DNA from 2 places in the Streptomyces sp. NPDC057287 genome. Region 1 is predicted to be linked to the other one. Evidence: riboswitches for the same ligand, from Rfam matches in the RefSeq annotation. Region 1 holds a riboswitch; the other holds the start of a gene.
The links. Region 1 has a riboswitch for cobalamin ahead of ACFUNE_RS25480 (cobalamin biosynthesis protein). Riboswitches for the same ligand answer to the same signal wherever they lie in the genome.
Positions count from the first base shown of each region.

Region 1 (4,575 bases):
CCGGGGTCGCAGGAGAAGCGGCACCCCGCGACGACCGGCACCTCCGGCATGAGCGCGGCGAGCGCCCGCACGGCGGTGGACTTGGCGGTGCCCTTCTCACCCCGGACCAGCACGCCGCCGACGGCGGGACTGACGGCGTTGAGCAGGAGCCCGAGCCGTAGATCGTCCTGCCCGACGATGGCGGTGAAGGGATACGGCGTACTCACGGAGCCTCCTCAGTAGCGATCACATGTGCGGGGGCCGGCCGGGCCGCGGCCGGTTCGCGGGGCGGGGCCGGATCAGGCCCGCCCGGCGCCAGGGAGTGTCCTTCGAGGCCCTCGGGCGCGCGCGGCGCGGGCGCGGGCGGCGCGCCCGGCGGGATGAACGGCAGCCCCACCGGCGCCCCGTTCTCGATCAGCCGCCACAGGGCGTCCGTGTCCGCGTGCTCCTCGATCAGGTCCCCCAGCCGGTCCAGCTGCTCCTCCCGCAGCGCCCCGAAGCTCGTGTCCGGCGCCGCGGTGAACCGCCGCCCCGCCGCCCGCGCGACCTCGGTCAGGAACGCCCGCCGGAACGCGTCGCTCTCCAGCGACCCGTGCCAGTGCGTCCCCCAGACCGCGCCCACCCGGCACCCGTCCAGGAAGGGTTCCCCGCCGCGGACCTCGGCGACCCCGTGATGGATCTCGTACCCCTTCACGGGCTCCCCGAGCGCCGTCCCGACGGGCCGTTCCAGGACCTTCTCCCGGCCGAAGCGGACGCGTACGGGCAGCAGTCCGAGCCCGTCGACCAGGCCGGCCCGGGACTCGACGTCGTCCTCGATCCGCTCGCCCAGCACCTGGAAACCGCCGCAGATGCCCAGCACCGGCCGCCCCTCGGCGGCCCGCCTGAGCAGCGCGTCGGCGAGCCCCCGCTCCCGCAGCCACGCGAGCGCCTTCACCGTGCCGCGTGTCCCGGGCACGATCACGAGGTCCGCGTCGACGAGCTCCTCGGCCCGGTCCACGAACCGCACCACCACACCGGGCTCGGCCGCCAGCGCGTCCACGTCGGTGAAGTTGGACATCAGCGGCACGGCGCAGACCGCCACCCGCAGCACGTCCTCGCCGTGCGGGGGCGCCACCACCGACTCCCGCACGGTCCCGCGCATCGAGACGCGCAGCCCGTCCTCCTCGTCGATGCCCAGCCCGTGGGCGTACGGCAGCACCCCGTACGTCTGCCGCCCGGTGAGCCCGAGCAGCATGTCGAGCCCCGGCTCCAGCAGCGACACGTCACCGCGGAACTTGTTGACGAGGTACCCCGCGACCAGCGACTGGTCCTCGGGACTCAGCAGCGCCGTCGTACCGAAGAATGAGGCGAACACACCGCCGCGGTCGATGTCCCCGACGACCAGCACCGGGAAGCGGGCGGCCCGCGCGATGCCCATGTTCACGATGTCCGTGCGCCGCAGATTGATCTCGGCCGGACTGCCCGCCCCCTCGCAGATGACCGCGTCGTAGGTGGACCGCAGCTGCTCCAGACAGTCCGTGACGGTGCCCAACAGCGCTTCCTGCCGCCCCCCGTGGTAGCCGCGCGCACTCATCTCGCCGACCGGCTTCCCCATCAGGACGACCTGGCTGGAGCGGTCACCGCCGGGCTTGAGCAGCACCGGGTTCATCAGCGCCGACGGCTCCACCCGGGCGGCCTGGGCCTGCATCGCCTGGGCACGGCCGATCTCCGCCCCCTCACGGGTGACGAACGAGTTCAGCGACATGTTCTGCGCCTTGAACGGCGCGACCTTCACCCCCCGGCGCACCAGCCACCGGCAGATCCCGGCCGTGACGACGCTCTTGCCCGCGTCCGAGGTGGTTCCGGCGACCAGCAGCCCGCCGCTCATGTGGCTCTCCGTCCCATGGCCAGGCGCCCCGCCGCACACACGGCGAGGGCCAGCACACTCACCCGGCGCGACAGCCGCACCGCGCGTTCGATGTCCGTGACCCGCACCTCGCGGCCGGCCTCCCCGTTGAGCACCGGCCGGTGCTCGACGCGCCCGCCGTACGCGAGGGTCCCGCCGAGCCGTACACCGAGAGCTCCCGCGAACGAGGCCTCCACGGGGCCCGCGTTGGGGCTCGGGTGCAGTCCCGCGTCCGTCCGCCAGGCCCGGACGGCATCGCGCGGACGCCCCCCGGCGGCCACGGCGAGCGCGGCCGTGAGCCGGGCCCCGGGCCAGCCGGCGACGTCGTCGAGCCGGGCCGACGCCCAGCCGTAGCGCCGGTGACGGGGCGACTTGTGCCCCACCATGGCGTCGAGCGTGTTGACGGCCCGGAAGCCGACCAACCCCGGTACGCCGCCGATCGCGCCCCACACCAGGGCCCCCACCACGGCGTCGGAGGTGTTCTCGGCGACGGACTCCACCACCGCGCGGGCGATCTGCGGGCCGTCCAGCGCCTGCGGATCGCGGCCGCACAGATGGGGCAGCCGCTCGCGGGCGAGCTCGATGTCCCCGGCGGCCAGTGCCCCGCCGATGGCGCGGGCCTCCCGGCCCAGCGACGTCCCCCCGACGACGGACCAGGTGGCGGCCGCGGTCAGCGCCACGGCGGCCGCGGGACGGTTCCGTACGGCACGGGCGGCCAGCGCGGCGACGCCCGTGGCGCCACCGGCGCAGACGAGGGTGTGCAGGGCGCCCCAGCCGCGGTGGTCGCGCCACAGCCGGCTCTCGGCGCCCGTCGCGGCGCGCCCGAAGGCGGCGACGGGGTGGCCCCGCCGGGGATCACCGAGCAGCAGGTCGCCGATCAGGCCTGCGGCGGCGCCGTACGCGAAGACGCGGTCGGCTCGCACCGCTCAGCCGGCCGTCGCGCCTCGAAGGGCCTTCGGAGCAGGTGGTGCAGCGACCGACGCAGGGCAGCCAGACATGGCGTATGTCCTCACTCAGGGTCCGCGCCCTGGTTCGACGTGACCGGCGACGAGAGTCTCCTGGCTTCCGGATCCGCAGTTCCTCCGGCCTTCCAGTCCGCGGTGGCGGACCGTGACTTCCGTATGGAGGCTGCTCCCCGGTGACAGTGGCGGGACCGCGCCGGATTCGCACCGGCTTCCTCTCCTGTCGCCGTAATGGCTCCGGCAGTCCACCACGCCCTGTGAAGGCCCGTCAACCTGCCGTTGACCTGCGAGGCTTCAGTGTGCTGAGACGCACACCGGGCCGGGCACACCCGTGGTGTGTCCGGCCCGGTTCGTGTCCGCGCGGGGGTCAGGCGACGATCAGGTAGATCCCGTACGCGACCGCCGCCGCGCACAGCGCGAAGCAGGCGTACGCGCCGCCGCGCGCCAGGACGCCGGAGCCGCCACCCTGCGTCGCCGTCGACGACGCCTGCCTGGCGAGGCCGGTGATGCCGAGAGTGAAGAGGCCGACCAGCGCGACGGTGATCACGAGGCTGACGCCGAAGACGGAAGCGAGAGCTGCCCAGTCGATGTTCATTCGGTTCTGTCCTTACACCGTGGCCGGCCGGGCCGGGTCGGCCTGGGTGTCCGGGGCGGGGATGGTGGTCTTGAAGTCCGGAACGGTCAGGCCGACGGGCGGCGGGCTGACGGCCGCGATGGCGGTCGTGACGACGCCCGCGGGTTCGTCGGTGCCCTCGTTCACGTTGGTGTGGTCGACCGGCTTGCGGCGCGACAGCATCCAGATGGCGCCGGAGCCCGCCACGAGCAGGACGGCGACCACCGCGACGCCCCAGGGGCCCTGCTTGGTGAGGAACTCGGCTCCCGCGCCGACCAGGCCGGCGGCGGGCAGCGTCAGACCCCAGGCGATGAACATCCGGGTGGCGGTGGACCAGCGGACCACACCCCCCTTGCGTCCGAGGCCCGCGCCCATGACGGCACCCGAGCAGGACTGGGTGGTCGAGAGGGAGAAGCCGAGGTGCGAGGAGGCCAGGATGACCGTGGCCGCGCTCGTCTGGGCCGCGAAGCCCTGCGGCGGCCGGAGGTCGGTGAGCCCGCTGCCCATGGTGCGGATGATGCGCCAGCCGCCGAGGTAGGTGCCCAGCGCGATGGCGATGCCGGCGGAGGCGATGACCCAGACCGGCGGGTTGGAGCCGGGGGAGAGGACGCCGCCGGTGACCAGGGCGAGGGTGATGATGCCCATGGTCTTCTGCGCGTCGTTGGTGCCGTGGGCGAGCGAGACGAGACCGGCCGAGGCGATCTGGCCGGCGCGGTACCCCTTGGCGGTCGACTTCAGCTGGGCCTCGTCGGTGATCTTCCGGTTGAGGCGGTACGTCAGCTTCGTGGCCAGCAGCGCGGCGAGACCCGCGACGAGGGGAGCGGCGATCGCGGGCAGCAGGACCTTCGTGACGACGGTGCCGCCGTTGATCGAGGACCAGCCGGCCGACATGACCGCGGCGCCGATGAGGCCGCCGAAGAGCGCGTGGGAGGAACTGGAGGGCAGGCCGACCAGCCAGGTCAGCAGATTCCACAGGATCGCGCCGACGAGCGCGGCGAAGATGACCTCGGTTCTGAGGCCGTTCTCGTTGATGATCCCGCCGGAGATCGTCTTGGCGACCTCCACCGACAGGAACGCGCCGACGAGGTTGAGAACGGCGGACATGGCCACCGCTGTCTTGGGCTTGAGGGCGCCGG
Region 1 is NZ_JBHUYV010000014.1:53,506-58,080, reverse strand. Features, by position in the region: gene ACFUNE_RS25490 (putative cobaltochelatase) at 1-206, opposite strand, end outside; gene ACFUNE_RS25485 (cobyric acid synthase) at 203-1,846, opposite strand; gene ACFUNE_RS25480 (cobalamin biosynthesis protein) at 1,843-2,787, opposite strand; cobalamin riboswitch at 2,916-3,045, opposite strand; gene ACFUNE_RS25475 (hypothetical protein) at 3,194-3,421, opposite strand; gene ACFUNE_RS25470 (anion permease) at 3,434-4,575, opposite strand, start outside.

Region 2 (4,575 bases), on a different contig from region 1:
CTTCATCGAGTCCGGCAGCGAGGGCGCGAGCCATCTGGTGAGTTCCCCTCGGGTTCCCGTCATCAGCTACACGGGCAGCACGGCCGTCGGGCGAGTGATCCTGGCCAACGCCGCCGTCTCCCTCAAGCGTGTCGGTGCGGAACTCGGCGGCAAGACGCCGCACCTGGTGTTCGCGGACGCGGACCTGGAGGTGGCGCTCGAAACCGTGGTCCAGTCCTGCACGATCTTCGCCGGCCAGTTCTGCATGACCGGCAGCCGCGTGCTGGTGCAGGACGAGATCGCCGACCGCTTCCTGGCGGCGCTCGCCGAGCGCCTGGACAAGGTCCGGCCCGGCCCCGCGTCCGATCCGGAGAGCCAGATCGGGCCGATGATCGACAAGGCGGCTGTCTCACGGGTGGACGCCATCGTCGAGAAGGCCGTCGCTGCCGGTGCGAAGCCCCTGGTGCGGGGCGGCCCGAGCACCGAACCCGCGCTGTCCGGGGGCGCCTTCTACCGTCCGACGCTGCTGGAGGTCGGCGATTCCTCGCTGCCCATCGTCCAGGAGGAGGTTTTCGGCCCGGTGCAGGTCGCCCAGCGCTTCAGCACCGAGGACGAAGCCGTCGCTCTGGCCAACGCCACCGAGTACGGCCTGAGCGCTTGTGTGTGGAGCAGGGACGCCGACCGGCCGCTGCGCGTCGCGCGTCGCCTCGAAGCGGGCCTGATCTCGGTCAACAGCTGGGCCAACCTGGCGGTCGAGACGGAAGAGGGAGGCTGGAAGAGCAGCGGCCTGGGGCGGCTCGGCGGGGTGGCCAGCCTCGACGACTTCACCGAGTACAAGCAGATCACGCAGAACTACCGCTGACCCGGTGCTCCTCCCGCCCTGACCTCGCGGGGCCAGGACGGGAGGACCACGTCGTCGGCGACGTGCTTCACCTCGGAGGCATGGACGGTCCCGCGGTCGATGGAGTCCGGGCTGCCGGTCCGGGGCCGGGGCGTCCGCAGACGCCCCGGCCGTCGTACCTTCCGGTCAGGAACCGGGCAGTTCGCCGCGGACCGTGCGAGCCGCGGAGACGAGGTTCTCCAGGGACGCCCTGGTCTCGGGCCAGCCACGTGTCTTCAGGCCGCAGTCGGGGTTGACCCACAGCCGTTCGGCAGGAATGGCCTTCAGCCCCTTGCGCAGCAGGCGGGCGGCTTCGTCCGCGCCAGGCACCCGCGGCGAGTGGATGTCGTACACGCCGGGGCCCGCCTCGCGCGGATAGCCGTGTGCCGCCAGTTCACGGGCGACCTGCATGTGGGAGCGGGCGGCTTCCAGGCTGATGACGTCGGCGTCGAGGTCGTCGATGGCCTGGACGACGTCGCCGAACTCGGCGTAGCACATGTGGGTGTGGATCTGGGTGTCCGGCCGTACGCCACCCGTGGTGAGCCGGAACGACTCGGTGGCCCAGGCCAGGTACCCGGCGTGGTCCGCCGCACGCAGGGGCAGGGTCTCGCGCAGCGCCGGCTCGTCGACCTGGATGACCGACGTGCCGCCCGCTTCCAGATCGCCGACCTCGTCGCGCAGGGCGAGCGCGACCTGCCGGGCGGTGTCACCGAGCGGCTGATCATCGCGCACGAAGGACCAGGCCAGCATGGTGACCGGACCCGTCAGCATGCCCTTGACCGGACGGTCGGTGAGCGACTGTGCGTACGAGGTCCAGCGCACCGTCATCGGCTCGGGGCGGGAGATGTCCCCGGCCAGGACCGGCGGCCGGACGTAACGGGTGCCGTACGACTGGACCCAGCCGTGCTGGGTCGCGAGGTACCCGGCCAGCTGCTCCGCGAAGTACTGGACCATGTCGTTGCGTTCGGGCTCACCGTGCACCAGGACATCGATTCCGGTCTTCTCCTGGAAGGAGATCACCTCACCGATCTCGGCCTTGATCCGCTCCTCGTAGGCGGCTGTGCCGATCCGCCCTGCCCGCAGATCGGCGCGGGCCGTGCGCAGTTCGTCGGTCTGCGGGAACGAACCGATGGTCGTCGTCGGCAGCAGCGGCAGCTCGAGGCGGGCGCGCTGGGCGGCCGCTCGCTCCCCGTAGGGCTGGGAGCGCCGGCCGTCGGCGTCGGTGATGGCGGCGGCCCTGGCCCGTACGGCGGGGTCGTGGGTGATCGGGGAGTCGGCGCGCGAGGCGAGGTCGGCCCGGTTGGCGGAGATCTCGGCGGCGATGGTGTCGGTGCCCTGGGCGAGGCCCCTGGCGAGGGTGACGATCTCGGTGGTCTTCTGCCGGGCGAAGGCGAGCCAGCGGCGGACCTGAGGGTCGATGTCCCGCTCGGGGGCCGTGTCGAGGGGGACGTGGAGCAGGGAGCACGAGGCGGCGACATCGACCTGGCCGGCGAGGCCCAGGAGCGTGGCCAGGGTGGCCAGCGACTTCTCGTAGTCGTTGATCCAGATGTTGCGTCCGTCGACGACACCGGCGACGAGCCGCTTACCGGGGAGCCCGCCGGCGGCGGCGAGCTCTCCGAGGTTCGCCGCCGCGGCCCCGGTGAAGTCGAGGGCCAGTCCGTCGACCGGGGCCTTGGCGAGGACCGGCAGAGCATCTCCGAGCCGGTCGAAGTAGGAGGCGACGAGCAGCTTGGGACGGTCGGCCAGGCCGCCGAGGCCGTGATAGGCGCGGGCAGCCGCGTCGAGTTCGGCAGGGGTGCGATCCTGGACGAGGGCGGGTTCGTCGAGCTGCACCCACTCGGCGCCGGCGGCGCGGAGATCGGCGAGGACCTCCGCGTAGACCGGAAGGAGTCGGTCGAGCAGGGTGAGCGGTTCGAAGTCTGCCGGCGCCCCGGGAGCGGGCTTGGCGAGCAGAAGATAGGTGACCGGGCCGACGAGCACGGGCCGGGCGGTGTGTCCGAGCGCGAGGGCTTCCTTCAGCTCGGCGACCTGCTTGGTGGAGTCGGCGCCGAAGACGGTGTCCGGGCCGAGCTCGGGGACGAGATAGTGGTAGTTGGTGTCGAACCACTTGGTCATCTCCAGCGGCGCGACGTCCTGGGTGCCGCGTGCCATCGCGAAATAGCCGTCGAGTGCGTCAGCATGGACGGCCTCACGGTGCCGGGGCGGGACAGCGCCGACCATGACGCTGGTGTCCAGGACGTGGTCGTAGGAGGAAAAGTCTCCGGTGGGGAGCTCGTGGACGCCGGCGTCCGCCAGTTGCTGCCAGTTCGACCGGCGCAGCTCGGCTGCCGTCGTCCGGAGGGCGTCGGCGGTGATCCGGCCCTTCCAGTAGCCCTCGATGGCCTTCTTCAGTTCCCGGTTCGGGCCCTGGCGGGGGTAGCCGTACACGGTGGCCCGTGTTGCCGCGGCTGCGGGCTTCGCTGTCACGGAAATCTCCTTCGCGAGATGACTCCTTGAATCCCGGGACGGGACACGGACGCGAAGGGACGACGAACCGGACGGAACATGGACACGCTTGTCGGCGTGAGGGTCCGTCCGATCTGTACGCCGACCCGCCCACGAGGTCACCGGGATATCCGTACGCGAGGGGTCGCGTGCGGGCAACGGGCAGGTCTTCGGACTCGCGGGCTCGTCTGCCGGGGGCAGACTCCTACTGGCCGTCGCTTCCCGGATCCGTCCGGATCCAGTGCGTATGACGGCGGTCGTTCCCACTCACCGCTGCGGGGCAGTCCCGGATTCCCACCGGGTTCCCTCTTACGACGCGTCTGCCTGGCGGGCAGGGCGAACCAGCTGCACCAGCCACCATAAAGGGTGGAACGCTCCGTGTGCGCCGCTGTCTGCATTCCGGTACGTGGCAGGGGAGACCGGCTCCGCTGATGCCGCACCGGGCCGGTGCCAGGCGGGGTGCCGACCTGACCGCCCCGGCCGCGAGGCAGAGCACCTCGGACAGGGTGCGGCCGGGGCGGGGTGTGAGGGGCCTCGTGGTCGAGGCAGGCAGCGGAACCGTGGCGGATCCGCCGGCCCGATGGCTGTCCAGGAGCACCGGGCCGGCGGAAGTCGGCGGCTCGCGGCTCAGCGGGGAGCGGTGAGGGGCATGAGCACCATCCTGGCGATCAATTCCGAAATTGTCAACATTTTGGCCTCTTCCTTTCGCTTGAAGCCGAGTGAGCTATTGGCCTCAGGAGGAGGTGCAGGGGTCGTCGCTCACCCTGAAGTCCGGCTGCGCAATGCGCGACTGTCGGTGTGTGCGCCTATCCGGATTGCGTTGTGGTGGAGGCCGGGTGCGGTCGGACTGAAAGTAAAAGTGTTGACAGGTTGGTCAAAGTTTCCTTCAGTGCTCGTGCCCGACAGCGACGGCCAGCCGCTGAACCAGGTCGTGGGCGGCTTCAGGGATCACGGTTCCGGGCGGGAAGACGGCCGCAGCGCCCATGTCCAGCAGTACGTCAACGTCCTGGGGCGGGATCACCCCGCCGACGACGATCATGATGTCTTCCCGGCCTTCGGTGGCGAGTTCCTCGCGTAGTGCGGGTACGAGGGTGAGGTGGCCGGCGGCGAGGGATGAGACGCCGACGATGTGTACGTCGGCTTCGACGGCCTGTCGGGCGACCTCGGCCGGGGTCTGGAAGAGGGGGCCGACGTCGACGTCGAAGCCGAGGTCGGCGAAGGCGGTGGCGATG
Region 2 is NZ_JBHUYV010000013.1:18-4,592, reverse strand. Features, by position in the region: gene ACFUNE_RS24235 (aldehyde dehydrogenase family protein) at 1-841, shown strand, start outside; gene metE (5-methyltetrahydropteroyltriglutamate--homocysteine S-methyltransferase) at 1,007-3,325, opposite strand; cobalamin riboswitch at 3,487-3,704, opposite strand; partial or broken gene ACFUNE_RS24225 (cobalamin-dependent protein) at 4,230-4,575, opposite strand, start outside.
Region 2: another riboswitch for cobalamin. It lies ahead of metE (5-methyltetrahydropteroyltriglutamate--homocysteine S-methyltransferase); the one in region 1 lies ahead of ACFUNE_RS25480 (cobalamin biosynthesis protein).